Regions from separate parts of the Weizmannia sp. WK01 genome, predicted to be linked through region 1. Evidence: predicted binding sites of a transcription regulator. Region 1 holds the regulator's gene; each other region holds the start of a gene.
What was found. Region 1 encodes LexA, which represses DNA repair genes until DNA is damaged. Its sites were predicted from a motif close to CGAACATATGTTCG; they were not measured.
Positions count from the first base shown of each region.

Region 2: OF158_RS03450 (YhjD family protein) is a predicted target of LexA. The motif match lies at 6,459-6,472, and genes of this name have one in related genera.
Region 3: ruvA (Holliday junction branch migration protein RuvA) is a predicted target of LexA. The motif match lies at 2,614-2,627, and genes of this name have one in related genera.
Region 4: parE (DNA topoisomerase IV subunit B) is a predicted target of LexA. The motif match lies at 1,770-1,783, and genes of this name have one in related genera.

Region 1 is NZ_CP109616.1:1,868,553-1,876,108, forward strand. Features, by position in the region: gene OF158_RS08690 (response regulator) at 1-83, opposite strand, end outside; gene OF158_RS08695 (cytochrome c biogenesis CcdA family protein) at 130-837, opposite strand; gene OF158_RS08700 (YneF family protein) at 1,038-1,259, opposite strand; gene sirA (sporulation inhibitor of replication protein SirA) at 1,324-1,761, opposite strand; gene tkt (transketolase) at 2,048-4,054, opposite strand; gene OF158_RS08715 (DUF896 domain-containing protein) at 4,173-4,406, opposite strand; gene OF158_RS08720 (YneB family resolvase-like protein) at 4,497-5,150, opposite strand; gene OF158_RS08725 (cell division suppressor protein YneA) at 5,147-5,485, opposite strand; gene lexA (transcriptional repressor LexA) at 5,692-6,312, shown strand; gene OF158_RS08735 (hypothetical protein) at 6,762-7,478, shown strand.
Region 2 is NZ_CP109616.1:748,413-755,968, reverse strand. Features, by position in the region: gene OF158_RS03485 (Ig-like domain-containing protein) at 1-152, opposite strand, end outside; gene OF158_RS03480 (DUF1659 domain-containing protein) at 703-921, shown strand; gene OF158_RS03475 (DUF2922 domain-containing protein) at 946-1,164, shown strand; gene OF158_RS03470 (YvrJ family protein) at 1,228-1,368, shown strand; partial or broken gene OF158_RS03465 (tartrate dehydrogenase) at 1,616-2,675, opposite strand; gene OF158_RS03460 (MFS transporter) at 3,130-4,347, opposite strand; gene OF158_RS03455 (LCP family glycopolymer transferase) at 4,847-5,761, shown strand; gene OF158_RS03450 (YhjD family protein) at 6,500-6,865, shown strand; gene OF158_RS03445 (aminotransferase-like domain-containing protein) at 7,158-7,556, opposite strand, start outside.
Region 3 is NZ_CP109616.1:2,231,505-2,239,060, forward strand. Features, by position in the region: gene queA (tRNA preQ1(34) S-adenosylmethionine ribosyltransferase-isomerase QueA) at 1-694, opposite strand, end outside; gene OF158_RS10690 (DUF2905 domain-containing protein) at 730-936, opposite strand; gene ruvB (Holliday junction branch migration DNA helicase RuvB) at 933-1,931, opposite strand; gene ruvA (Holliday junction branch migration protein RuvA) at 1,948-2,550, opposite strand; gene OF158_RS10705 (YebC/PmpR family DNA-binding transcriptional regulator) at 3,049-3,768, opposite strand; gene OF158_RS10710 (aminoglycoside phosphotransferase family protein) at 3,880-4,848, opposite strand; gene safA (SafA/ExsA family spore coat assembly protein) at 4,848-6,119, opposite strand; gene OF158_RS10720 (transcription repressor NadR) at 6,276-6,863, shown strand; gene pheA (prephenate dehydratase) at 6,991-7,556, opposite strand, start outside.
Region 4 is NZ_CP109616.1:1,718,323-1,725,878, forward strand. Features, by position in the region: gene OF158_RS07970 (IS110 family RNA-guided transposase) at 1-741, opposite strand, end outside; gene OF158_RS07975 (CoA-binding protein) at 1,158-1,571, shown strand; gene parE (DNA topoisomerase IV subunit B) at 1,829-3,808, shown strand; gene parC (DNA topoisomerase IV subunit A) at 3,805-6,252, shown strand; gene OF158_RS07990 (hypothetical protein) at 6,361-7,125, shown strand; gene OF158_RS07995 (MFS transporter) at 7,239-7,556, shown strand, end outside.

The DNA of each region.
Region 1 (7,556 bases):
ACGGTATGGCCGCCGTTTTCCAGCATTTTCGCCAAAGTCATCCTCATAAATTTTGCATCATCCACAATTAACACATTTGCCATCGATCGAATTTCTCCTCCTCATTGATCCGTTAAAATGCAACCCGGATTAAAATCCCTGGAATCCCCCGAACAGTGCACTCATATAACCGGAAATGACAGGCATCCAGTCAAAAAAGAGCAGGATTCCGGCGACTATCATCACAACACCGCTCCATTTTAAAAGTTTTACGCTGTATTTTTGCATCCACCCCAACCGTCCGATAAAAAAAGCAAGGACAAAAAAAGGTATGGAAAAGCCAAGTACATATGCAGCCATATAGACCGACGCAGAAGCCGGATGGGCCACTGCCATTGCCAATACCGAGGCAAGAATCGGCCCGGTGCAGGGCGTCCAGCCGGCAGCAAACACTAGCCCGACGAGAAAAGAACCCAAAAATCCCGCCGGCTGCTTTTTTATATCGATTCGGTACACCTTCATAAAGATCCCCGGATGAAAAATGCCCGCTGCAAGCAGCCCAAAAAAAATGAGCGCGACTGCACCGAGCTGCCGGATGACATCCTGGTAACGGATAAAAAAACTCCCGATCCAGGAAGCACCAAACCCCAATGCAATAAAAACAGTGGAAAATCCCGCGAGAAACCAAACGGTATGCAGGATACTTTTCCACTCCCGCATGCCGCCCCCGCTTTTTAACCGGCTGACAGAAGCGCCTGTTATATAAGAAACAAAAGCAGGATAAAGCGGCAGGCAGCAAGGCGATATAAAGCTCATGAAACCTGCCCCGAAAGACAGCCATACAGTTACATCAGCCATCGGTTCACTCCCCATCCCGGCTCATTTTCATTTTAACATAAACTGATTGAAAGAGAAAAAACATCGTAAAAAGCATAAAAATGGAACATGAAATCAAAAACCACCTTTTCTGTGCAGAAAATTGGCAGAAAAAGTGGTTTACAGAATCGTGAGAAGCTTAACAATGGTGATGGATATACCACAAAAGCCGGTCGCCCAGCTTAAGATTTCATTTGTTTGTTCATGGCATTCATCATTTGATTGATTTTCTTTTGAGACGGCTTCATACCCATTTGCATCATCATCATTCTCAGCATTTGTTCATTAATCGGCGGATTTTTCTTCAGGTAATTCATCATATATTTACGGGCGATGAAAAACCCGATTGCTGCGCCTGCCAAAAGAGCAATTAGGGCTACAAGAACGAACACCCAAATCATAATATACCTCCTTCACTCACATACAGTGTACTAAATCCATTTGAATTATACAATACTTGTTTTCTTCTCACACGAATTTTCTTTCTTTAACCGGTTTTATCCAGCCGAATCGTTTATGGTCATAATCGATTGCAAGCAAATCTCCTTTAAAGTTCCTCAGAATTTCAAAAACGGCGGTTTCTGTATCATAACTCCCGTATACGTTCAGCTGGAGCATTCTTTCTTCTATGGTCACTTCCAGCACCTGCCCCTCTTTCTTTGAAAGAAGTTGGCAAGCGCCTGTTTTCGTCATGTTGCTGGTGTCAGAAAATAACGGCTGCAAGACATGATGGACAGACAAGAGCGGAATCGGCTTTGTAATATAATGGATCTGTCTGCTGAGGACATTTTTCAAACTTCCGGAAACGTGCGCATACTGGTGAAAAAGATTAAAAAACATTCGTTCCCTGCCGTAATAATATTGTGCAAACTCCTCTTTTATCAGATAGATAGAATAGGACCGCATATGATCTCACTCCCGCAACTTTGTTACCTTCACTATAATGGACGGGCCTCAAAAAAGTTGTCGTTTGTTGTAACAAAATTTAAAAAATGAATTTGAAACATTTGATTGCATGTACAGACAAGAAAATAAGCGTAAATACATCAACGCGCTGCCGATTATGCGGTAGCATCCAAGGGAAAAGCCATTCAGCTCAGCCCCCGCACTTTTAGTCCCCCTTTTCTTATACCCTTCCTGCATAAAAAATGAGCCTGCTTTCGCGAATACCGCAAAAGCAGGCCCGGAACGATTACATGCCCAATAATTTTTTTACACGTGCCACAACATTTTCAACGGTAAATCCGTATTTTTCCATAACGGTTTTACCGTTTCCGCTGGCGCCAAACGTATTAACCGACAAAATATCGCCTTCATCCCCGGTATACCTTTCCCAGCCGAATGGTGAAGCCATTTCAATGGCAAGGCGTTTTTTCACCTGTGCCGGCAATACGGATTCTTTGTATGCTTTGCTTTGCTGTTCAAAACGGTCCCATGACGGCATGCTGACAACAGCAGCATCAATCTTTTGTTCCGCCAATTGCTGTTGCGCGAGCACAGCCAGATGGACTTCCGACCCGCTGGCAAGAAGGAGAACGTCAGCCGTTTCTTTTTGTGCAGGGGACACGACATAGGCACCTTTTGAAACGCCTTCCAACGCTTTTTCAGACGTCCCTTTCAAGGTTGGCAGCCCTTGGCGCGTCAAAACAAGCGCTGTCGGATGGTTTTCAGATGACAGAGCAAGGCGCCAGGCAGCCGCCGTTTCATTGCCGTCCGCGGGGCGGATGACCGACAAGCCCGGCATCGCTCTTAAAGAAGGAAGCTGTTCAACCGGTTCATGTGTCGGACCGTCTTCCCCGACAGCGATACTGTCATGCGTAAAGACGTACGTTACCGGAAGGCCCATAAGAGCAGCTAGGCGGATGGCAGGACGCAAATAATCCGAGAAAACAAAGAACGTGCCGCCGTATACATGGACACCACCATGAAGCGCCATACCGTTCATGGCTGCGCCCATCGCAAATTCGCGGACACCGAACCAAATATTGCGCCCTTCATAGGCATCCGGCATATAGTCCTTGTCTTCTTTCAGCCGCGTATTGTTGGATCCGGCAAGGTCTGCAGATCCCCCGAACAAAGACGGCAAATGTTTGGAGACGGCATTTAGCACTTCCCCGCTTGCCGCACGGCTGGCAAGGGTTTTGCCTTCTTCATAGACCGGAATGTCCTTGTCCCATCCATCCGGCAGCCCGCCTTTTATCGCCTGTTTTAGTTCAGCCGCAAGCTGCGGGTATTGTTTTTCATAGGCCTCAAACAGGGACGCCCACTCCTGTTCCTTTTTCACGCCATTTTCCACAACCAATTCACGGAACCGTGCGTAAACTTCATCCGGAACATAGAAGTCTTCTTCAAATGTCCATTTATACGCTTCTTTCGTTAGTTTCAGTTCATCTTCTCCGAGCGGGGCGCCGTGGGCAGCCGATTTCCCGGATTTGTTTGGAGAACCGTAACCGATGATCGTTTTCACTTCAATGAGTGTCGGCCGACTTGTATCCGCCTTTGCTTCCTCGATCGCTTTTGCGACCTGTGCCATATCATTCCCGTCTTCAACCCGCAAATACTGCCAGCCGTATGCTTTAAACCGGTCGGCAACACTTTCGGAAAAGGCCTTATTTAAGTCGCCGTCAAGGGAAATGTCATTGGAATCGTACAATACAATGAGACGTCCCAATTTTAAGTGTCCCGCCAATGAAGCAGCTTCGGCAGATACGCCTTCCATTAAGTCGCCATCTCCGCATAAAGCATATGTATAATGGTCAATGACAGGGAAATTTTCTTTATTGTATACAGCCGCCAGATGCCGTTCTACCATCGCCATTCCGACTGACATGGCAATCCCCTGCCCGAGCGGACCGGTCGTTGCTTCCACGCCTTCCGTATGCCCGTATTCCGGATGACCCGGGGTTTTGCTGCCATATTGCCGGAAATTTTTAATATCATCCATGCTTAATGCATAACCGGATAAATGGAGCAGGCTATAGAGCAGCATGGAACCATGCCCTGCGGATAATACGAAACGGTCCCGGTTAAACCAGTGCGGGTTTTCCGGATTATGGTTCAAATATCTTGTCCAGAGGGTGTATGCCATTGGTGCAGCCCCCATCGGAAGCCCCGGATGACCGGATTTTGCTTTTTCGATGGCGTCAATGGACAATGTTCGGATTGTTGTGACTGCCAGTTCGTCCGTTTTATCAAACATCTGTTAACATCCTTTCTTCATGGGTTACAACTCTATATTAAGGCAAGTGAAACCCATAACACAACTCTTTTACCATTTTGTATGGATTTTGTAAGAAAAAAGCAGGATGGTTTCCTTTTTAGTGCAGCTTTCTTTTTGTTTGAATTTGCTTAATTTTTTCCGGGGTAACGTCCTGGCCAGCCGGGTCAAGCACACGGACATTTTCAATCGTTTTTCTGAATGAAGAGCGGAACGCCTGCAAATACTCGCTTCGCAATTTTGACTGTTCCTTTGCTTCTTCACTTGTCAGGGCGCCGGTTTTCGCTTTTTTCGCCAATTCGTTAATCCTTGCCATTTTTTCTTTTGAAAGCATATTTTCTCTCCTTTTATCCGTAATTGATGCCATCTTACTAAAATATGGACCCGCCTGCAACGAAAGCGCACCCGTGAAACGGTTTTGATACTATTTATCATGCCCCGTTTCCTCCATATATTCCCTGTAACGCCGGTGGACGGTTGCTTTTGAAACTTGGTAGCCGAAACCGCGCATAGTCGCAGCAATTTCTTGAAAAGTCAAGCCGTTATCCCGCAGGCGGATAATTTCTTCAACCGGCACTTCCTTTCGCTCCCTGCCGTCCGGATTCCGCTTCCCTTTTAAATTTTTTTCCGGACGGTAGCCGTTTTTGACTGCACGCTCCATTCCCCTTTTAATTTTTAAGTTATGCAGCTTTCGCTGATACTCTTCAACCATGCTGACAATTTTCAGCACCATTGAATCAGATTCCGAAAGCTCCAATTCTCCGTTTTGCGCATAACAATATACTTTAATCCCTTTTTTATATAAAAAATGAAGCAATGCAATTTTTGCATTTCCTCTTCCGATCCGTGTTTCATCCTGCACCAGTACGGCGTCAATCTTTTCATTTTCAATCGTATCAAGAAGATCAAGGATGCCGGGCCTGTCCAGGTCATAGCCGCTTGCCCGGTCACAGATCACCCCGGCCACTTGAAAACCGTGGGAATCCGAAAGCTTCTCCAGCTCTTCCCGCTGCCTCGCCAAGGAAGTTTCCTGGCTTTCTTTTTCCGTGCTTACTCTGCAATATAAAACAACTTTCATTTTTTCGTCTCCCGTTGTGATTTCATCGCAAGTTCCCTATTATCATCGCTGAATTCATTTTTTTCTATTGGAATGACAATTTTTTCGCCGGCTTTGATCATGTTGCCGTCAATATCATTATGACGCTCAACCCAGCTGATAAATGCTTCCCTCGACATTTTGCCCTTTTCCGCATACTGCCCGGCGATGTTCCAAAGCGTATCGCCCTCTGTGACGCTGATTTTGATATAGTGTGGGGATGGATCCCGCAGACTTCCAATCATGAAAAATCCGAAAACAAGCGTAAGCCCTGCTAAAATCATAACATAGTTATACTTTTTCCATAATCGTGACATCTCCATCTTCCTCCCGCGAATATTCGTTCGTCCAATCACCAGTTCTATTATAAAACGAACGCCTGTTTTTCGTCAACATTTTTTCGAACTTACGTTTGTTTTATCTGCTGCAATGTGATATAATAATAGCAAATAATGGCATTCCTCCCGTAAACGTCCCCATACGCAGCGCGGGTGCCAAACAAAACTGTGACGAGGTGAATAGAATGGCAAAACTATCAAAACGGCAACAGGCGATACTTGATTTCATCAAGCATGAAGTAAAAACAAAAGGTTATCCCCCTTCCGTGCGGGAAATCGGCCAGGCAGTCGGACTTGCTTCCAGTTCAACTGTCCATGGCCATCTCGCAAGGCTTGAAAGCAAGGGGTTGATCAGGCGCGACCCTACAAAGCCGAGAGCGATTGAAATTTTGGACCATGATGAAGAAATACCGGCCCAAAATGTTGTCAATGTGCCTGTTGTCGGAAAAGTAACAGCAGGCATACCGATTACCGCTGTAGAAAATATTGAAGAGTATTTTCCGCTTCCGGAACATCTTGTCCCGTCTGACGAGTCCGTCTACATGCTGGAAATTGAAGGGGACAGCATGGTGGATGCCGGGATTTTAAACGGCGATTATGTGATTGTCCGCTCCCAGCAGACGGCAAACAACGGAGATATCGTGGTCGCTATGACAGATGAAAATGAAGCGACAGTAAAAAGATTTTTCAAGGAAAAAGACTACTTCCGGCTGCAACCTGAAAACCAGACAATGGAACCGATCATATTGAAAAACGTCACCATTCTCGGCGTTGTCATCGGGCTGTACAGGCAAATGGTGCACTGATCAAAAAGAAGCAGTTTCGGCTGCTTCTTTTTTAATAGAGCATATGCGAGTTTGATGGCAAAAATGCCTGTGACACTTGAGGATTTCTGGGCTTCCAATCTATTTTCGAAGGAAAAATCGGGGCAATTAATGGGCATTTTGTTTTTCTGGGCGTTCGACGCAAAAATGCCCGATAAACAAAAACCCCTCAAAGCCTTACGCTTCAAGGGGTTTCTTGCTTAATACATTTCGATATACTGGTCGCGTTCCCATTGGTGGACTTGTGTGCGGAACATGTATTTTACATTTTTTTACTTTCATCATTTTTGATAATCCATATAAATAAGGAAGTTTTTAGATTCCACTTTCAAAATCAATCAATACTTTTCAAATGATTTTGGTCATTTTTTGGTCATGATTTTGGTCATGACCTTGAAAATTTAAAAATAAAAATACGAGGAGGAAGAAGAATGAAGAAGGCATTAATTTTTGGAATTACAGGGTTATTAACATTTGGCTTGGGAGCCTGCGGGGGAAACGCAACACAATCAAATTCAACATCCAAAGAGGAATCTAAAGCCAAGACCGCAGAAACAGAAAAAAAGCCAGTAGCTAAAACGACATCCGACATATTGGTTGCTGCCAAAAAAAACACTACCTTTGTAGATGAAAATTCAGGGGAGTATAAGATTAACGGGGAGTATTTAAATGGGCCCACTAATGACGGCATGTATCAGATTATTTTTGGGGAGAGCAAGGATAAAGCTTTCATTCTTAATTACGCAGTAAAGCTTGCAACAAATCCGGATGGTGAAAAAGGGCTTCTTTTTCTTGAAAAGGGAGATAACACCAAAAGTGGTAAATTCATTGACTATTCGGGGACAAAGATTGATATCATAACTGATACAGCTGAAGAAATTGGGGATGATATCGACCACATGACCAATGAGGAAAATAAGGCGGGAGTTACTTATGGCGGCCCGGTCATTAACAAAGGATTCATATTTATCAAGTTCGAGAATCAGGATAAAACACCGCAAAAAGTGAACATTGATTTTGAAGCCCCTGATTTATTACAGAAAAATGATAATGGAGAATTTGAAACAGTTCCTGGCGACAGCAATACCGGGACACAAAGATTAGGGAAAAACGAGCATGTGACACTTAAACTATCTAAATTAGATTAAATACGCAGGATAACCTCTTTTCATTTTTCATATTGGATGCCAGTCGTACAAATTTGCCCCCGCAAACGCGAGGGCTTT
Region 2 (7,556 bases), 1.1 Mb from region 1:
GTCGGCTCTGTCGAAAGGCTTGAGGCAGACTCGTTGCTGACAAGTTTATAATAATCCTGAGCCGACGCGCTTCCGCCTGCACCGAATACCCCGGCCGGCAGTATAAACAATAGCGATAGTATAATAGGCAAGGATAATGCCCGTCTGAACATTCTCAATGAAATTCCTCCTGCACCTTTGTCCGGGCAACCCGGCAATTTTAAAAAGTTGCTTCTTTCATTCTAGCACAGCAGGCCGAATTTTGGCTGTCCGGTTCAGGAAAAAGAAGAGCGGAGTTTTTTAACCGTCCTTGTTCCCATTTGCTTGGCTGTTTCATCCTGCTGAGCGGATTCTTTTGCAACAGCAGGGGCCGTACCGCTTTTTGAAAAGACGTTTTTTGTGCAACCTTTGGGAGAATTTCTTAAGGGCCGCCCTGCACACTTTGGGGGCATGTCTGTTAAAGCAGCGGGAAATTTTTCATATTCCCGCTGGATGGTGGAGTTTTCGGCCGCGGCTGTAGCCCTGGCGCTACTGTTTCCATTTCATTTACAAAAGTCCTGTCATATGGTTCGGCTTTGTTTAACCAAGAGGATTATTTTCTAAAACGATTGTCCTGCCTCTGTTGCACTGCCCGCCTCCTCTCCCTGTTTCTCTCTTTTCAACAAAAAAGTACCCTTTTTTCTATTCAGCCGCTATATAAGGAGTGAAAGGGGGTGAGCGGGAATGGCACAAGTCCATTTAACAAGTTCCCGCATTTCATTAATCTTTGATAACGGGGTGAATGAAAATGGAAAACCGGTAACCAAAGCGAAGTCGTTCGCCAATGTGGCTGCCTCTGCAACACCCGATGCGATCCGGCAATTTGCAGACGCATATGCTTCACTGCAGCAAAAAGCGCTGGTCCGTGTAACACGCACTGACTTGAACGATATCAGTGAGTGAAATAAAAAAAGGGGGAATGGATAGATGAAAACTTTGGAACTTCAGTTTTTAACGCAGGATAACAAAACAGTGAGGGTTGCAGTCGATGAGCCGGCAGAGCCCATCGATACGGTGAAAGTGAAAAACGCCATGGCTCAGATGCTCGGCTCAGGCGTGCTGGTCAGCTCATCCGGCACGGCGCTCTCCAGCATGAAAGGTGCACGTCTTATTGAGCAAAACATTACTGAATATACACTGGCGTAATCTTTTGCCCCCGGTTCCCGTTTTCGGAACGGGGGCTCTTGATTTTAAAGGGGGAGAGGAGAAATGCATGAAATGGTGTCGCTCATCAGTGAAGTCGGGTTTCCGGTCGCTGTCACCGTCTTTTTGCTGTACCGGATTGAGGCCAAGCTTGATGCGGTGATTGAATCGATCCAAAACCTGCCGGAACGGATGAAGGGGATCTGAAAGGGAGGGGCTTATGTGCAAGCCCCTCCCTTTTTCCGGATGGATCATTTCCCGGTCCGGTCGTTATTCATTTGTTTAGTCACATACCTGCAATTGCTCCATTTCCGCAAAATCCACGCTGCAAAGGATATATTTCGACGAAGGCAGCCCACCAAGCCTGCATTTCACTTCTTCACTCATCTTCCGGTAACGCTCAGCCGCGGGCTCCCGGCTCAGACCGATTATTTTTATACAGGCTTCGCTTTCTTTAAGTTTGTAAAATGCGCCGGCAAACTGCTTCTGTTACTTCTTCTGTTGTTGCCGTTCCGCCGATGTCCGAGGCTTTGATGCCTTTTTCAATCGTCCATTCGATTGCATCCATTATCGTTTCACCCATTTCTGTTTCGCCAAAATAATCGAGCATCATTTTAGCTGTCCAAATTTGGCCTATTGGGTTGGCAATGCCTTTTCCTGCAATATCCGGCGCCGAGCCGTGGACAGGTTCAAACATGGAAGGATATTTCCCGTCCAAATTGATGTTCGCGGACGGCGCAATGCCGATACTGCCCATAATCGCGCCGCCAATATCTGTTAAAAATATCCCCGAATAAATTGCTCGCAACAATGACATCAAAAGTCTCCGGCTTCATCACCAGAAAAGCAGACAGCGCATCAATATGCATGCTGTTTACAGCCACATCCGGATAGCCAGCCTTTACCTGGCTGAACACCTCGTCCCAAAAAGGCATTGTGTGGAAAATGCCGTTTGATTTCGTTGCACTGGTCAGGCGTCGGCTGCGTTTTTGCGCCAGTTCAAACGCATATCGCATCGCCCGCTCTGTTCCTTTTCTTGTAAAAATTGCATTCTGGATCGCAATTTCGTCTTCACTGCGATAAATTCTGCCGCCAACCTCGCTGTACTCCCCTTCACTGTTTTCACGCACGACAATGAAATCAAAATCTTTCGGGTCCCTTAACGGGGACTGCAGCCCTTTGAAATACTTTGCAGTCCGGATATTCAGCACCTGTTCGAAGCCGCGCCGGATTTTCAGCAAAAGGCCCCAAAGCGACACATGATCCGGCACAAGCCTTGGATTGCCGACTGCCCCGAGAAAAATAGCCTCATAATCTTTTAAAATCTCAAGCCCGTTATCCGGCATCATTTTTCCCTGATCAAGATAATAATCACAGCCCCACGGGAACGCCGTGAACTCGAACCGGATTCCGCCATGCCGTTCCGCTGCTGCATGCAATACACGGATGGCAGCCGGCACCACCTCTTTTCCAATCCCGTCGCCCGAGATCGCCGCGATATGGTATGTTTTCATTCTAATCCCCTCCGTTAAAGCGCTCCCAATTATATTCATTTTACCATAAGCATGAAAATGAAATGCTTTATCATCCCTTAAAATCAAGATTCTTATTCCGTTGCTGCCCCCGCTGCGCCAAGCGGGTAATGATAAACAACATACGATCAACATGGTGATTTTCAGAAGATGAATGAACGGCATATCGCTTTAACCTAATGTGCCAAGCCATTGTATGGGGAAAGGTAAAAAATATAGGCAATGAGAAAACAGCTCATTGCCTTTTGATTGGCTAATTTGTACGCGAACAGATCGGGCACGCCCTCCGAATTTTTTTCGCTGGCGTTCGAGATACTTGTCACTGCTGTTTGATCACTGACTTTTTCAGCGAATGGCCGCGGGCACGCCGCTCATTCCTATTTGCATCAAATTTTTCCGGTTAACGGCAGCGGGCAGCAAACGGGCACTGCTGCCGCTATTCTCCCTTCGATTCTGCATTCCCCGGCACGCCTGTTTTCAACATTGGAAAAACAAAGCACAGCCCGATAATGAAAAACAACGCAGCAAGTTCGAAAACAGCCGTGATCGAAAACCATTCCTTCAATGCCCCCGCAAGGCTCATGGTCACCACCATGGAGCCAGTGAAAAGCGGGCTCAAAATGCCGTTCACCCTGCCAATAAAATCGGATTCCGTATTTTGCAGGATCAGCGTGTTAATGCCGATCTGGATGCTCGGCATGAAAAAGCCCGAAACGAGTTCGGCGGCGAGTGTCAACCAAAGCGAAGTCGAAGCACCGATTACCGCAAGCCCAATGGCATTTGCAAGCATACCGGTGAACAGCATTTTTTGCGGTGAAGCAGATTTTGAAAAGGCCATGGAAAAAGCCCCGCCTGTAATCATCCCAATGCCATTCACCATCACAAGCCATTGCAGGTTCTCTTTCGGCAGGCCGAGACGGTCCGTTACGAGAAAAATATTCATCGGCTGGATAAAACCGACGCCAAGCCCGGCCGCCAGAAAACCAAGTCCCAGCAGTCGCAATTCCTTTTTAGACAAAACATAGCGAATCCCGCTCTTCATTTCCTGGAAAATATTCGACACTTTTTCCTTCTTTTTCATGGCCTGGTCTTTCGGGATAAATGACAAACTCGCGGCGGAAAACAGGAAAGCGAGACCGGTTATCAAAATAGAATAATCGATTCCAAACCTTTCATAGGCAAACGTGCCGACCACCGGGCCAAGAATCATAAAAACAGCAAAAATGGTCTGGTAAACGGCCATTGCCTGCTGGATCAGGCGTTCCTCAAGATGCATTTTAAACAGTTTCATCCCGGACGGTTGCGAAAACTGCGACAAAATCGAGGAAATCAGTGTTGCAAAAAAGACGGACTGCCACGAGCCAAAAACAAGCGCGCCGATGACGCCAAAAATGGACACGGCACTCAGCAAATCACACCAAACCATTGTTTTCTTCGGCTGCCAGCGGTCCGCAAATGTGCCGCCGATAAAACTAAAAATGAAAATGGGCAGGAACTCCGCCACTGAAATCATGGAAACGGCAAACGGGTCGCCGTTTGTTTTTTCTGTCACAAACAACAGGACGGCAAAATTCCGCACCCATATGCCCACCTGCAAAAACAACGCGGATACAAATACCATCCGGACAAACCGATTTCTCAAAAGCTCTCCCACAAGCGCCCCCCTCTGGTCAAATCTGTCTCATATCGTGCCATTATCATACCGAAATTGAAAGCCTTAAGCAATACAGAAGCACCCGTGTAAAACAGAGTGCGAAAAAATGCATGCAAACTTGGGAAACGGAAGCCCGCAGGCAAAAGGTGAAAAAAATCGGCGCATTTGGCCGCGTGCTCCTTTTTTCCTTCGTCCAGTCCCTTCTCATGCCTGCACTCAAAACAGACATCTATTCTGCTTCGCCCGGGCCTGGCATTTTCATGTCTCCATACGTGCCTCTCCTCTTTTTCGTTCCCTCACGCGTCCCAATCCAAACCGTTTTTCTTGCGGCCATTTTCGCTACATTTCATTCACGCCCAATTCCTCTTCTTTTCCCCATAAATAACAAGAGAAAGGCCGGACCATTGCATAAACGAAAAATCCCCGTTAACAATTTGGAAAAACCATGATATGATAGCGATTAGATTAAATAAAAAATTCAAAGAAAAGGGTCGAAAAAATGAAGAAGAAAATATTCATCACACTCGGGATTCTCTTAGCGATCATCGTGATCGGGGGCGGAGGGTTCGCCTATTACGTCTACCATTCTGTCCAAAATGCCGCAGATAAAATGTATGACAGCAAATCCGTGAAACCATCCGAGAAAAACACTGAAAAAATCAAAAGTGAAAAACCAATTTCCATTCTTTTACTCGGCGTAGATGAGCGGGCCGGAGATGTAGGAAGATCCGATACGCTCATTATTCTTACACTGAACCCGCAAAAGAAAGCCATGCAGATGATCTCCATTCCGCGTGACACGAGGACAGAAATCGTGGGCAAGGGAACATTGAATAAGATAAATGCAGCTTATGCTTACGGCGGGCCAAAAATGGCACTGGATACGGTAAACAAATTTGCTAATTTAAACCTTGACCAGTACATACGCTTGAATATGGAAGGATTGGCTGACCTTGTAGATGCTGTCGGCGGTGTAACCGTCTACAATAAAATCAGCTGGCATGACGAAGGGTATTATAAAAAAGGCTACTATTACGCCAAAGGAAACATTACATTGGATACCGGCAAAAAAGCGCTCGGTTATGTAAGAATGCGCCACCTTGATCCTCAAGGTGACTTTGGCCGTAACCAGCGCCAGCGTGACGTCATTATGGCCGTCATTAACAAAGCGGCGACCATCCAGTCTTTCTCGCGTTATCAGGAAATCCTGGCTGCGATCCAGAACAATGTCAAAACAAACCTGACACTTGATGATATGAAAAACATCGCGATGAACTACCGCGACTGCCGCCAAAATACGACAGACTATGAAGTTAAAGGCAACAGTACAACCATTGATGGCATTTACTACCTCAATGTCAGCCAGGCAGAACGCGACAAGGTCCACAACATGGTGACCAATATGGAACAATAAAGACAGGCAGGCCCCGTTGTCCGGAGCCTGCCCTTTTCAATTTTTATTTTTGCTTTTCCTGCGGTTTTACCGGAGATCTTTCCGGCTCTATGTCTTTATGATGATGCTGTTTTTCCTGTTGTTCCGGCGAGTCGCCTTTTTTGTCCTTGTTGTAATCCATTTGGTGCCCTCCTCCCGGTTGGATTGATGTTCCTTAGCATCAATGCCTGTCTATTGTAAAAATACCCGGTAACTGCATATGCTAAACAAAGTGGAAAGGCTGCCCGCTTTGGCGGAACAAAAAATGTCTATTCGGAAAAAGCGAAGGCAATGGATCCCGATAGCTGCAACGGATAACCAGGGGCTTAGATGGAAGGTGATCCGGCCACCGCTTTTGTTTTTTACCAGCTTTCCATTCAAACGGGAGCAAAGGCAATATAACCTGTTACCTACCGCAGATTCGTGCCGGCACCTGCCCCCGGCCGGAGCGAAGGTAACCTGCACTTACAAAAGCTACCGTGGAAAACGGAACGCTCAAAACAGCCTGAACAAAACCCATATTACAAAAGCCCATACCGGAATGGACAAGCCAATGCCAATCAGACAGCCTTTCGCAAAATCTCCGTCTTTTCCATTCATCTCTTCATTTTCCTTTTTAAGTAATAGGATGAACATTATTATAACAACCCATCCCCTTAAAACCAAGTAATCATTGACAGGAACGTACGTTTGTTTATATAATGGAAACAGGTGATCCGTATGCCGCAAATCTTAACCGAGGAAGAAGAAAAGCTGATCGAGGCATTTATCCTCCTGCCGCTTGCCAAAAGGACGCTGGAACGGGACCAGAGAGCGATCCGGGCAAGCCTGTTAAAATTTAAAGAGCCTTATCTTTTTGCGACGGACCAAATGCTCTTGCAAATTTCATCCTGCCTCGCTCAGGTCAAACGGGAAGCCGGCAGAAAAAAGATGCGTTTTTACAAACGGAATGACCTTTCCTATACCGTGTTTGTGCGCGGCTGGCGGTTTGAAAAGAATTACCACCCACAAATAGCAGCGGAGTGGGTTAAAAACCGAATCACCAGTTTCTTCCTCCCGTTGCGCCTGCCTTTTGAAGACCGGTAAGGAGCTTGCGAAACTCAGCAGCTTCAAGGAACGCCGCCCGGGCCGTAAAGGGCGCCAAAACGCCTATTCATGAAACATTCCAGGGATACATGGGATTGAATACCGCTGATAAAACATTCCGGCATACACGGGATATTGAAGACCGCCGGGTGATAAGGAGACGCCGCCCTCTTTTTAAAGAGCGTGAAAAAAAAATCCCAATATACGAATGACAAACAGCCAGGTAAGCTTGGAGAACCCGGGAGCCCGGAACTTTTACATGCCCGGAAATCCCTTTTGCAGTTCCTCCCCGTTAAGTGCTTGTTTTCTTCCACTTTTTAAAACTTTCTTCCAGACGGGAAAACCCTTTTTTCATTTCCTCATCACTGCAGTAGGCGAAACAAAGACGGATTTTTGTGTTTCGCCCGCGCTCAAGCGTAAAGGCATCACCCGGCACAAACACGGCGCCGTCCTGTGCCGCCATTTTCATCCATTCCGTTACACCACCTTTTTTGACATCGATCCAGTAAAACAGCCCGCCGGCCGGTTCAGCTCCTTCCCATTGCTCCGTCTCGTGCATATGCTGTAAAAACCGTTTTGTCCAGTCTTTCCGTTTTTCATAAAAGTGTTTTTGTTTTGCAAGAATCTGCGGCCAGTTTTCGGAAGAAATGAGTTTTCCCGCCAGCATCTGGTTCATGGGCGATGTGCAGGC
Region 3 (7,556 bases), 360 kb from region 1:
ATACCTGGTAAAATTCCGCATGCATATCATGGTTTTCAATATTTTCCTCATTGACGGGACGGAAGGTGCCAAGGCCGACATGGAGCGTAATATAGACTATTTTCACGCCCATTGCTTCAATTTTTTTCAATAACGCTTCCGTGAAATGGAGCCCGGCCGTCGGCGCAGCGGCAGAACCCGGTTCTTTTGCATACACGGTCTGGTAGCGGTCCTGGTCCTCGAGCTGTTCTTTAATATAGGGCGGCAGCGGCATTTTTCCGAGTTCATTCAGCACTTCGTAAAAAATCCCTTCGTACCGGAATTTCATTACCCGGCCGCCATGGTCCAGCTCCTCCGCACAAACGGCGGAAAGCTTTCCGTCGCCAAACCGGACAACCGTCCCTGTTTTCACACGTTTTGCCGGTTTGACAAGGGTTTCCCACCGGTCTCCTTCGAGCTGTTTTAAAAGCAGCACCTCAATTTTTGCGCCTGTTTCGTCTTTTATGCCGATCAGCCTTGCCGGCAATACTTTTGTATTGTTCAGGACAAGGCAGTCCCCCGGGCGCAGGTATTGCGTAATGTTTTTAAATACGCTGTGTTCAATTTCCCCTGTTTTTTTATCCAGCACCATCAGCCGGCTGTCCGAACGGTTTTTTAAAGGCGTTTGGGCAATCAGCTCTTCCGGCAGGTCATAATCAAATAAATCGAGTTTCATTGTTGCTTCCCCTTCGTTTTGAATTCCATTTGCGGCTACTTGAACCGTCCAATGATATATAATAACACACTTAAGATCACGCTTAAAAGGATCGATGTTGCGATTGGAAAATAAAAGGTTGTGTTCCCTTTTTTAATGAGGATATCGCCGGGCAGCCGGCCGATTTTCGTAAACTGCAACAACAGGCCGAGAGCAAAAAGAATCACGGCGATCGTCATCAGCACTTTTCCAAATCCGCTCATTCCGGCACCTCCATATGAAAATGCGCATAGCAAAGCGGGGTCGCTACCCTGCCGCGCGGCGTTCGCTGCAAAAAGCCAATTTGCAGCAAATACGGCTCATATACATCTTCAATCGTTTCCCTTTCTTCCCCGATGCTGGCCGCAATCGTGTCGAGCCCGACAGGACCGCCCCGGAAGCGCTCTATGATCGCTTTTAACAGTTTATGATCAATATGGTCAAGCCCGCGTTTGTCAACTTGCAAAAGTTCAAGGGCATAATTGGCGATCTCAAGGGTTACCTTTCCGTCTCCTTTGACCTGGGCAAAGTCGCGCACCCTTCTTAACAACCGGTTCGCAATCCGCGGCGTGCCCCGCGAACGCCTTGCAATTTCCGCCGCCCCCTCAGGCTCAATCGCCGTCTCAAGGATGCCGGCTGTCCGCAGCACAATTTCCGCCAGTTGCGCTTCGTTATAATATTCGAGCCGGCTGATCACCCCGAACCGGTCGCGCAGCGGTGCTGAAACCGAACCAGCCCTTGTCGTCGCCCCGATCAAAGTAAACGGGGGCAAATCAAGGCGGATGGAGCGGGCACCCGATCCTTTGCCGATTACGATATCAAGGCAAAAGTCTTCCATTGCCGGGTACAGCACTTCTTCAATCGCTTTCGGCAGGCGGTGGATTTCGTCAATAAACAGCACTTCCCCCGGTTCAAGCGCGGTTAACACGCTGGCAAGATCGCCCGGCCGCTCGATGGCAGGCCCTGAAGTCGTCCGGATGTTCGCGCCCATTTCGTTTGCGATCACGGCGGCAAGCGTCGTTTTGCCAAGCCCCGGCGGACCGTAAAGCAGCACATGATCGAGTGTTTCGCGCCGTCCTTTTGCCGCTTCAATAAACACGGCTAAATTATGCTTCACTTCATCCTGGCCGATATATTGCGCAAGGGTTTGCGGCCTGAGGCTCATTTCAAAGGAAACTTCCTGTTCGTTTGCCTCGCCGGAAACTACGCGGTCTTCCATGCTCTCCCCTCCTCCATTATTTTACCATTGCTTTTAAAGCGAGTTTAATATATTCATCCGCAGAAAGCACTTCTTCCGGAAGTTCAGGCACCACTTTCGCGATTTCTTTTTCCGAATAGCCGAGCGCCGCCAGAGCGAGCACCGCTTCTTCGAGGTTTTGGTTGGTGGATGCAGGCACCGCTTTTTCCCCGCCTGCCTCGTCCGGCATCTCCGGTACGAGGCCTTGCAGCTTTCCTTTCAGATCAAGAATCATCTGCCTTGCCGTTTTTTTGCCGACACCGGGGAATTTGACAAGGAAAGATTCATTTTCATTCTCAATGGCGTCAACGACCTGCTGCGGCTGCCCGTACGCTAGAATGGCAAGCGCCCCTTTTGGCCCGATGCCGGAAACATTAAGCAGCTTTTGAAACAGCGCCCGTTCTTCCGCCGTTTCAAAACCGTAAAGCGCGATCAAATCTTCGCGCACATGCTGGTATGTAAAAATTTTTCGTTCCTGCCCGATGCTTTTTGAAAAAATATACGGGTTCGGCGCCAGCAGCCGGTAGCCGATCCCCCCGTTTTCCACGACAACGTAATCCGGGCTCACGGAATCAATGATGCCTTTAATATATTCGTACAACCTTCCCACACGCTCCTCAAAAACTTGCTATCCCATATTGTACCACAGAACGCAACCGTTTTGGGAACGAATGTCCGGTCTTGCCCTTTTTTTCCGGCCGGATGGTTCCTAAAGCTGAGGCGCTTTTCCTGTTTCCATGGCGGAAGGAAACCGGCATCCGGAGACAGATCCGTGTCCGTGTGGCATACCGGGCTCACTTTTTTTCGAATACTCGCTGCCTCTTAACGACCTTCCCGGATTTCCAGCCGAAACCATCGTCCGGGTTTTAACGGCACGATTCTTTAGCCACAGTGCAGCCGGTTTAAAAACGGCATGGTCCCCTTTCCGCAGTGCACCGGTCTAAAACAGCATGGTCCTCTCTCGTAGTGCGCCGGTTTAAAAACAGCAAGGGCCCTCTCCACAGTGTAACCGGTTGGATACAGGGCTAACCGGCTTTGCTGCAAAAAAGTCACTTTCCGCACCCGGCCGGACCGGGTGCGGAAAGTGACTGGGACATTATCATTCGGCGTTATGGTAAACTTCCTGGACATCGTCATCGTCTTCCAGCCTGTCCAGCAATCGCTCCATCTTTTCTTTTTGCGCTTCATCCAAAGCAATTGTGTTTTGCGGCACCATGGTAATTTCTGCTCGGGCAAACGTAAAGCCTTGTTCCTCGAGGTTCTTCTTCACATCCATGAATTGCTCCGGATCTGTATAAATTTCAAACACTTCATCGCTCGTTTCCATTTCCTCGGCGCCTGCTTCAATCGCGGCAAGCAGCATTCCGTCTTCATCTATCTCGAGCCCTTCCCGCTCAATGACAAGATAGCCTTTGCGGTCAAACAGGAAAGACACGCATCCGTTTTCGCCGAGATTTCCGCCGTTGCGCGAAAACGCAACACGGACATTGGAAGCGGTCCGGTTTTTATTATCGGTTAAAGCCTTGACCATGACGGCAACGCCGCCCGGCCCGTACCCTTCATATGTGATTTCCTCGTAATGTTCGGCGTTTTGGCTGCCGCTTGCTTTCTCGATGGCGCGTTTAATATTGTCATTCGGCATATTGGCGGCCTTTGCCTTTTCAATGACTAGGCGGAGGCTTGAGTTCGCTTCCGGGTCAGGCCCGTTTTTCGCCGCTACATAAATTTCCTTTGCCAGTTTTTGAAAGATTTTTCCGCGCTTTGCATCTTGCGCATTTTTTCTGCCTTGAATATTTTTCCATTTGGAATGGCCGGACATGGCCATCACTCCTTTCTGACAGCGCTGATACAGTCCCCTATTACTATACCATACTCGCCCGAAAGGAGGATGAAAAGCATTATGCTGGCCGTAAGCGTCCAGGTTTTTCCGTTATGCTTGCAAACGCCTTTTTACTTCTTTTTGAAAGCGGGCGCGTTCCCCGAATTGCCCGATGGAAAGCAGGGAAAGATGCGGCCAGTACTGCTCTTTTTCTTTTTTGCCGCTTCCAACAAACCGGTTCCACTCTCTTAAAACATCCGTCGGGTAAAGGAGCGCCTCAAGAAAAGTTTCCCTGTCCGGCGCACCGTCCAGCATTCCCCACTTTTCAAGAGCAGCAAGCGACCATGAAGCAGCGGGCAAAACCCGGTTGCAAAACTGGAGATCATCGGTCCAGGCCGGGGCAAGGCGGGCAAGGTCAAAATCAATCAAATACAGTTCCCCGTTTTTCGCACGCAAAAAATTATGGTGGGCAACATCACCGTGCGTGATGCAATACGGCGGACGGTGAAGCAAATGCTGTTTTTTCTCAAGCCGGTTTAACGCCTCGGCTGCCCATCTTTCGTACGCGGCAAAATACGTTTCCGGCAAATACCGGACAATTTGTTCTTTGTTTTCCAGAAATGTCCGGTACCGCGCCTGCCATTTTCTCAGCTGGAAAAAGCGCGGAAATTCCATTTTTACGGCTTGCGGAAAGTGCGCGGTCTTTTCGTGATACTGTTTTAACAGGCGGAAAGCGGCGTGGATGTCTGCTTCCGTCCCGAAGGTAAAACCGGCCGGGTCTTCTTCAATGTATGCCATAAACCCAAAAGCTTTGCCTTGAAAGGGGCTGTCGTTGTCATCTTCCAGAAAACGGCAAGTTTGGGTGAAACCGCTTTTCCGCAGTTCCGATGTAAGCAGCATTTGCCGTTTAAGGCGCGTATCGGAACCATATTGCTTCATGATCACTTTCTTTGTCTTTGTTCCGATAAGCCATACCCGGTCACGCAACCTGCGCCAGTCAACAATCGGTTCCTGCAGTCTGTTTTCCGCATAAAGAAGGAGACGTTTGGTTTCGTCTCCCTCTTGTCTCCGGCCGCCCATTATTTTTCTTCTTCGCCGGAAGGATCCCGTTTTTCCTGCGGCTGGTCCGTTTTTTCGCCCCGGTCATATCCGAACGGGGCCTGCATCCCGTACGGTTCCTGCATGTCGTATGGTGGTTGCGACATCCCGTATGGCGGTTGCGGCATGCCACCAAATGGTTCCTGCATGCCGTACGGTTGCGGCGCCATCCCGTACGGTTCCTGCACGCCGCCGTAAGGTTGCTCCTGGCACCCGCATGGCTGCTGGTGCGGCGGATACGGGGCGTACTGCGGCATCGTTTGCGGCGGCATGTACTGCGGCATATAGGCGGAGCTTTCTGAAGCAGCGCCGTATAAAGGAGCCTGCTGCGCTCCCCATTGCGGCGCGGCGGCAGGATGTTGCGCAGAAACCCCCGCTTGCATACCGGGGCCATACGGATAAGGAGAAGACGAAGAGGATTCTTCTTCCCATTCATAACCTGGCATCACTTGCTGCCCCTCATGCCATGCCGGCTGCTGCTGCGGCATAAACCCTGCCGGCGCGGCCATCGCCGGTATTTGCGTGAACCCTGTTGGCGCGGCCATCGCCGGCATTTGCGGATAGGCCATTGGGTACGGCATCGGATATGGGACTTGCGGATATGGCATGCTGTAAGGAGGCGGGAAAAATCCGGCGTGCATGTCCCCTCCCCCGCAGCCGCAATCGTATACCGGCATCACGGGCGGACACGGATTATACGGTACATACATTTCCGGGCACTCTTCCTTTACCGGCATGGTGTAGTGCACGCTTTCCGACGATTCGCTTTCATGGTGCTTCGGCGGCGGTGCAGCTGTATGGGTTTCGATTTCAGCCATATTGGTCACATAGTAATTATGGATGTCAATTTCAGGAATGACCGGTTGCGGCATCACCGGCTTATAAATCGTTTCTTTTTTTTCAACCACTTTTTCTTTCACCTGTGTTTCTTTCGGTGCTGGCGCTTTTGGCACCTCTTTTGGTACCGGCATTTCTTTTGCGACGGGCATCTTGGCCTCAGGCATTTGCTCGTACGGATGGGTCACGAGCGGCATTTCTTTTGCACCCGCGTGGCCCGTATAACCTGCATGGCCTGTATGTGTCTCTTTTTTTACCATGCCGCCCGTTGTCGGAACTTTAATTTTCATGCCGGGCATAATCATTTCCGGATTGGATAATTGCGCATTCAATTTTTTCAATTCGTCAAAATCGGCGCCGTATTTTTTGGCGATTTTCCAGAGCGTATCGCCTTTTTGCACGATATGGATTTTCACACATTTCCCCTCCTCAAGGCTTAAGTCCATACATTCTATGTGGTGCCGGGCAAAATGCGATTGATTTTACATAAAAACTTATGAACGTCCCGCGTCCTTTATGCCCTTTAAAGGGTTGATTCTTTCATCCCGGCGCCTTCGTATGATAAAATCCGAATGAGGCCGAATGAATGGGGGGAAACGCTGTTGGCAGAGAAGAAAAAAATTCTTGGGGATGAAAGGCGGCATTTGATCCTCGAATGGCTGCAGAATAGCCGGGAGCCGATTACGGGCGGGGAACTGGCAAAAAGGACAAATGTGAGCCGGCAGATTATAGTAAATGATATTACGCTCCTGAAAGCGAAAAACGAACCGATCCTGGCAACGAGCCAGGGATATTTGTACATACACCCCGCCGGTGCGGAAAACAAAGTGGAGAAAACGCTTGTTTGTATGCATAGTCGCGAACAGGTCGCAGATGAGCTGAATTTGCTCGTGGACCACGGGGTGACCGTAAAAGATGTCAAGGTGGAGCATCCGGTATACGGCGATCTGACCGCCTCGATCATGGTCTCCACCCGCGCAGAAGTGGCCCGGTTTATCCGCCAAATTGAAGAAACAAATGCCAGCTACTTATCCGAATTAACAGGCGGCATCCACTTGCATACGGTGGAAGCCGCAAGCGGGCGGCAGGTTGAAGAAGCGGAACAGGCGCTGAAAGAAGCTGGCATTTTATTTGCAGAAAATGAAAAAGAGCTGCCCTAAACATAAAGGACAGCTCTTTTTCATCACCCATCCGGCCTAAAAACCTGGGTTTAAAGCTTGTTTTGCAAAAAAAAAATAAGCCCGGGTTCCAGCCGGGCTTATCCTAACATTCTTGAAGAAGCGATCATCATTTATCCGCCATATACCTATAATAGGTCCCGAGTTCTTTCACGGTGCAGCCGAGCGCGTGGATTTCCTCAAGCGAAAAGCGGACGAGCTTTTCTTCTAAGGAGTGGTTCAGGTCAATCATAAAAAAGTAGTTTCCAAGCCCCGTCTTTAACGGCCGCGATTCAAGCTTGCTCAAGTTAATCTTTCGCCAGGCAAAGGCAGACAACACCTGGTGCAGTGATCCGGCCTTGTCCGTCGGCAATGTGACCATGATCGTCGATTTCAGGAAATCAGGCGTTTTTTCGATATGAAGCTCCTCATTTGAAAGGACAATGAATCTCGTATGGTTAAACGGATAATCATGGATTGCACGCCTGACAATTTCAAGACCGTACAGTTCCGCTGCCATTTCGTTGGCGATCGCCCCCCATTTCAGTTCCGGGTGTTCGCTTACATATTTCGCAGCAGCGGCCGTAGAGCCCATTGCTTCCACTTCCGCATGCCGGAATTCCCGGCGCAGAAACTGGTGGCACTGCGCAAGCGCATGGGAATGGGAAATGATTTTTTCCGTTTCCCGCCAGGCGC
Region 4 (7,556 bases), 150 kb from region 1:
CAGGACCAAGTCAATCGAATCCTCCACACATTTAGAAAGCCGGTAAGAGGACCGGGCAGCTTTTTGGATGGATGCGGCCAAATCCTTGGGATCGCTAAAGCGGCCATGGCCTTTGGTCTGGAGATACATCGCTAAGTCCTCCAGAGGCATTTGGGCAATTTCATCGAGGCTATAGGCCTCAAGCAAAAATTCCGTTATGGCATGGCCGAAGACCGGTGTATCCACTTCAAGGTTAAAGGCACTGAATTTGAAAAACAGATGATTCAAAAATACCTGTTGTTCCCGGGTTAAACTTTGAATCAGGTGATAGCGCATCCGTGTTAACCGTTGAAGGGCAAGGTATTGTTCTGACTGAATCACGGATTTCGGCAATCTCCCGAAACGCAAGCGGTCCGCAATTACCCAGGCATCTTTGGGATCGGTCTTGTCCATCTCGGCATAAGCCTTTTTGAAATTTCTCACCAGCTTCGGATTCAGGGTAAACACCTTTGTACGACGCTGTTTCAGCTCGGGATCTTCATGGAAAAACATTGCCGGGTGCCAACTATACACAGATGTGGCCTCCATGGCGATCTGGATGGTGTCATCCGCCTCCGCATGTTGGAGGATGGCGTCTCTTAACTCAGAGGCACCGGGAAGATTGTTTGTCACCGTTTGGGTGGCCAACGTTTCCCCCATTCCATCCATCAGGCAGGCATCGAGGTTTTTGGAGCTCACGTCAATACCGACAAATAAGGGCATATGATTTCCTCCTCTCTGTATTGGGATCGATGGAATCGGACGCTTCGGGATATCCCCAGATGGCTTGCCGATCTGTCAGCCTCGCGTATGAGAACTCATCCGGGCCGTGGGCTGCCTGGAACTGCTCATTTCCAGCACGGAGATCCGGAGGAACGGCCTACGGGTTAGACGTTCAAGCAAGAACCTGGGGATGCAGACTTTTCGAGTAGTCAGGCTACAAGGAGGGGAAGCATTGACCCAAACGATCCTAAGACCATTATCCGGGAACATCGCGAAGCGTCCAAGTCCGAACTTGTATTCCGGGCGAGCCCGGAATACAAAATCTTATATTCACTTGTCAATGAGCAGCAGAATGAACTGGAAATTGACATCCACTTTGGATTTAAACTTATTATACGAGGAGAGGTGTTGATCAAATGGCAATCGAAAATCCGAGCAGGGAAGAAATCAGGGAAATTTTACAAAAAGCAAAACGAATTGCAGTGGTTGGCTTGAGCAATAACCCGGAAAAAACATCTTATACGGTAGCCAAAGCCATGCAGGATGCCGGCTATGAGATTATTCCGGTCAATCCGAAAGCAACGGAAATTCTCGGGGAAAAGGCTGTCCCGAGCTTAAAAGATATCGAAGGCCATGTGGACATTGTGGATATTTTCAGGCGGCCCGAATATTTGCCGGAGCTGGCACGGGAGTTTGATGAAATCGATGCGGACGTTTTCTGGGCGCAGCTCGGCATCGAAAACGAGGAAGCATACCGGTTTTTAAAAGAAAAAGGCTATACCGTTGTGATGAACCGCTGCATTAAAGTGGAACATGCCCTGACAAAATAGGCTTTTTCAAGCAGGCGCCAGCTTAAAGGGCGCTTGCTTTCTTTATATTTTCCCAATAAAACGGCCGTTTACTGGAGAAGTTTTTATAACCGTTGCTTTGCCCCTCCCGTTCCCGTCATTTCCGCATGCCCTTTTACAAATTCCGTTTTATCGTTAAAATGAGTATGATAAAAACGGCAAATGATGTTATAATGAGAACGAATATTTGTTCTTATGAACGCCGGTGCACGTGCTTTGCAATTGAAAGGGGAATAGATGTGGCGAAGAAACAAAATATATTGGAATATAATGATGATGCAATCCAGGTGCTGGAAGGGCTGGAGGCCGTAAGGAAAAGGCCGGGCATGTACATCGGGTCGACCGATGCGCGCGGTTTGCACCATCTTGTCTATGAAATCGTCGACAATGCGGTGGATGAGGCGTTGTCCGGGTACGGAAACCATATCATCGTCAACATTCACAAAGATAACAGCATCAGCGTCCAGGACTTCGGGCGCGGCATGCCGGTCGGGATGCACAAGCTCGGTAAGCCGACGACAGAAGTGATCTTGACGATTTTGCACGCCGGCGGAAAATTTGGGCAGGGCGGCTATAAAACGAGCGGCGGCCTGCACGGTGTCGGCGCGTCCGTCGTCAATGCCCTGTCGGAATGGCTTGTTGTTACCATACATCGCGACGGTTACGTGTATGAACAGCGTTTCCGTGACGGCGGCAAACCGGAAACAACGCTCGAGAAAACCGGGAAAACCAATAAGACCGGCACAACGATCCATTTTAAACCCGACCCGTCCATTTTTAGCACCATCACTTTTAACTACGATACATTATGCGAACGGCTGCGCGAATCGGCCTTTCTTTTAAAAGGGTTAAAAATTGAAATCACTGATGAACGTTTCGGGCGGCATGATCTGTTCCACTACGAAAACGGCATTGAAGCCTTTGTCCAGTACTTGAACGAAGGAAAAGAAGTGCTCCATCCGGTTGTGTTTATCGAGGGGGAAACAAACGGAATCGAAGCGGAATTTGCGTTTCAGTTTAACGACGGCTTTTCGGAAAACATTTTATCTTTCGTGAACAACGTGCGCACGAAAGACGGCGGCACGCACGAAGCCGGGGCAAAAACGGCATTGACGCGCGTCGTGAACGATTATGCAAGAAAAACCGGGCTGTTAAAAGAAAAAGATAAAAACTTAGAAGGGACGGATATCCGCGAAGGGCTGTCCGCCATTATTTCCGTCCGCATTCCGGAAGAACTGCTCCAATTTGAAGGACAAACGAAAGGGAAACTTGGCACAAGTGAAGCCCGCTCTGCAGTTGATACGATTGTTTCGGAACACCTTTCTTATTTTCTTGAAGAAAACCCGGATACGAGCAATCTTTTAATCCGGAAAGCCATCAAGGCGTCGCAGGCAAGGGAAGCAGCGAGGAAAGCACGGGAAGAAGCGAGAAGTGGCAAAAAGCGGAAGAAATCGGAAACGACTTTGTCCGGAAAGCTGACGCCGGCGCAAAGCCGCAATCCGCAGCGGAACGAACTGTATCTCGTTGAAGGGGATTCCGCGGGCGGTTCTGCGAAACAGGGGCGCGACCGGAAATTCCAGGCTGTTTTGCCGCTGCGCGGAAAAGTCATCAATACGGAAAAAGCAAAGCTTGCGGATATTTTTAAAAATGAAGAAATCAATACCATTATTTATACGATTGGTGCCGGCGTCGGCCCTGAATTCAATTTGGAAGACGTCAATTACGACAAAGTCATTATTATGACCGATGCCGACACGGACGGTGCCCACATCCAGGTGCTGCTTCTTACGTTCTTTTACCGCTATATGCGGCCTTTGATTGAAGCGGGAAAAGTGTACATCGCGCTGCCACCGCTTTATAAAGTCAGCAAAGGCACCGGCAGGAAAGAAATCGTGGAATATGCTTGGACCGAAAAAGAACTGGATGAAACGATCAAAAAAGTCGGGCGTGGCTATATCCTGCAGCGTTATAAAGGGCTCGGTGAAATGAACGCCGACCAGCTTTGGGAAACGACGATGAATCCGGAAACGCGGACTTTGATCCGTGTCCGTATTGATGATGCGGCCCGGGCTGAACGGCGGGTGACCACGCTTATGGGCGATAAGGTCGAACCGCGTCGGCAATGGATTGAAAGCCATGTGGAATTCGGGCTTGAAGACGACACCAATATTTTAGACAATGAGAATTTGATGATTGAGGAAGGGGACATGAACGGATGAAGACGGCTGAACGTTTTCAAGATTTGCCTTTGGAAGAGGTGCTGGGCGACCGCTTCGGCCGGTACAGCAAATATATTATCCAGGATCGTGCCCTTCCGGATGCGCGGGACGGCCTGAAGCCGGTGCAGCGGCGGATTCTTTATGCGATGCATGTAGAGGGCAACACTGCTGACAAGCATTTCCGGAAATCGGCAAAAACGGTCGGCAACGTCATCGGCAATTACCATCCGCACGGGGATTCTTCCGTTTATGAAGCGATGGTGCGGATGAGCCAGGACTGGAAGCTGCGAAACGTGCTCATCGAGATGCACGGCAATAACGGGAGCATTGACGGCGACCCGGCCGCGGCTATGCGGTATACAGAAGCAAGGCTCGCTCCGATTGCATCCGAACTCCTTCATGATATTGATAAAGAAACGGTTAAATTTATCCCGAATTTCGATGATACCGCAAATGAGCCGGTTGTGCTGCCCGCCCGGTTTCCCAACCTGCTCGTGAACGGATCGACCGGCATCTCGGCTGGATATGCAACTGAAATTCCGCCGCATCACCTCGGGGAAATCATTGACGGGGCCATCATGCGGATGGAAAACCCGGACTGTACGGTAGAAGATTTGATGACGGTCATAAAAGGCCCTGATTTTCCAACAGGCGGCATTGTCCAGGGAATTGACGGAATTAAAAAAGCGTATGAAACCGGAAAAGGCAAAATGGTCGTAAGAGGCAGGACATCGATCGAAGAGATCCGCGGCGGGCGAAAGCAGATTGTCATCGCAGAGATTCCTTATGAAGTCAATAAAGCCAATCTTGTCAAAAAAATCGACGAGCTCCGGATTGACCGGAAAGTGGAAGGCATATCTGAAGTCCGCGATGAAACCGACCGGACCGGGCTCCGGATTGTGATCGAACTGAAAAAAGATGCGGATGCAGATAGCGTCCTGAATTATTTATTCAAAAACACCGATCTCCAGGTATCATACAATTTCAACATGGTGGCCATCCATAACCGTCGGCCGCAGCTGATGGGCCTCCGTGAACTGCTCGATGCTTATATTGAACACCAGAAAGAAGTGGTCACAAAAAGGACGGAATTCGATCTCAAAAAAGCGCGTGACCGCAAGCATATTGTTGACGGCCTGATGAAGGCACTTTCCATCCTGGATGAAGTCATTGCGGCGATTCGGGCATCCAAAGATAAAAAAGATGCAAAAGCGAACTTAATCGCAAAGTTTGCTTTTACCGAACCCCAGGCTGAAGCGATTGTCACGCTGCAGCTCTACCGCCTGACCAATACGGATATTACGACGCTGGAGAATGAAGCGGCAGACCTTGAGAAAAAAATTGAGACCTATCTCGCGATTTTATCCAGTGAGAAAAAACTGTTTACGGTGATCAAAAAAGAACTGAGAGATATCCGGAAAAAATACGCGGATAACAGAAGGACAACGATTGAAGCGGAAATACAGGAATTAAAAATCAATCTGGAAGCGATGATCCCGAATGAAGATGTGATGGTCACCATTACAAAAGACGGTTATATCAAACGGACAAGCCTCCGTTCATATACCGCTTCAAACGGCCGGGACCTTGCTATTAAAGATAGCGACCGCCTGCTCTTTAAACAGCAGCTCAATACCGTCCAGACGGTGCTGCTTTTCACAAATAAAGGGAGCTATATCTATTTGCCGGTCCATGAACTGCCGGATATCCGCTGGAAAGATCTCGGGCAGCATGTTTCCAATCTTGTGACGCTTGAACGCGATGAAGGCATCATCAAAGTGCTCCCGATTGAAGATTTCAACCAGCCGCAGTTTATTTTGTTTTTCACGAAAAACGGCATGGCGAAGAAAACGGAATTGCAGCAATACCAGGCACAGCGCTATTCGAAAGCCCTCGTTGCAATCAACTTAAAGGGCGATGATGAAGTGCTCGATGTTCACCTGACAGACGGCTCGAAAGAAGTCTTCCTCGCTTCCCGCCTCGGTTACGGGCTCCGGTTTGATGAAGCGGAAATCAGCGTTGTCGGCCAGCGGGCAGCAGGGGTAAAAGGCATGAACCTAAAAGAAGGCGACAGGCTCGTTAGCGGGAAAATCATTGAAGATCCGGAAAAAGACAAAGTATTTATTGCCACCCAAAGAGGAGCCGTCAAGAAGATGAAAGTGTCCGAATTTGACAAAACAAGCCGGGCCAAACGCGGTGTCATCATGCTGCGCGAATTAAAAGCCCATCCGCACCGGATCGCCGGAGCCGTGATTGCAGGCGACGATGAAACCGTCTCGGTCATCACGGAAAAAGGGCATCAGGAAGACATTCGGCTCCATGATTTGCGCGACCATGACCGTTATTCAAATGGCTCATTTGCCATTGATGAAGAAGAGAACGGGACAGTGGCAGAAGTATGGAAGCAGGAACCGGAAGAGGGTGCTGCGGAAGAAAACGATTGAAAAAAGTGTTTGCCGTTTTCGGCAAACACTTTTTTCATCTTCAGGCAAGTTTTACATAATTCTATTCTTGCGGCGTATCCTAAAGGAAAACGGATGCGGGGTGAGAAGATGAAAAAAGAATACATGCTTGCACTGCTCGCATTATGGTTTATGGCAGCCGGCACGGTTGTGATCGCGGACGCGGGCGGGAAGACGAAAGCCGGCAAAACGGTGATTCACCGGTACGAGGCGGATGTAACCGGCGACGGAAAAAAGGATGCGATTGTATTGGAAGGCATCCCGTTTGCAGCCGGCAGCCCGTATATGAAAAAAATTTGGGCGCGGATTGCCACGTCGGAAGGAAAGAAATATAAATTGCCGTATGAGCCTGGGTATGAACCGGAAATCCAGTTCATCGATCTCAACCATGACGGCGTAAAGGACATGCTTGGATCAAGCAACAGCGGCGGAAGCGGGGGCATAAACCAGTACCGCCTCGATACGCTGAAAGGCGGCATTTTAAAACATTTGCCGATGCCGCCCGTGTTAAAGCTTAGCGGCAAATTTGAAAATGCATTGTCGGCCAGGCTCAACATTGAAAATACGAACGAAACATTTTTGATTGATTTAAGAAAACGGAAAAAAGATTATATCCGGCTCGGTATTTACCGAAAGGACGGAATGCTCAATGAGCCGTTTGAACTGATGATCGATCCGGCGGCGGTTTACAAACCGGTGAAAATAAAAGGCAAAAAAGGCGTCGGGCTCGAAGGTTTCCAGCAAGTAAGCGGTGCCTACCATGCAGATAGACTGGGTGATGTAAAGGCAACATGGTATTTTAAAGACGGAAAATGGATCCTGGTTCGTGCCAAATGGCAGCCTACAAACGCATAAAAAAACTCCCGGCGGGGGAGTTTTTTTATTGCGGATTCGAAAATTGAAAATGTTTTTGCGCAAAAATAGATTATAATAGTAATAAATTACAAACAAAACAGGGGTAGAGCAGATTGGACAGACAAAAAAGCAAGTACAGATGGGTTGTTTTTTTCGCGGTGCTGTTTTCCTACATGGTGATTGTCAGCCAGCGAACGGCGCCAGGCTTGATTTCGGATAAACTGATGAGCGAGTTTCATATGACAGCGTCCGTCATCGGTTTATTGACAGGTGCGCAGTTTCTCGCTTATGCGGGGCTGCAAATTCCGATTGGGATTTTTTCCGACCGGTTCGGGCCGAACGTTTTTTTGGTCACAGGCACTTTATTCAGTGGCATCGGCACGTTCTTATACAGCATTTCGCCGAATGAAGCCTGTTTGCTCGTATCCCGG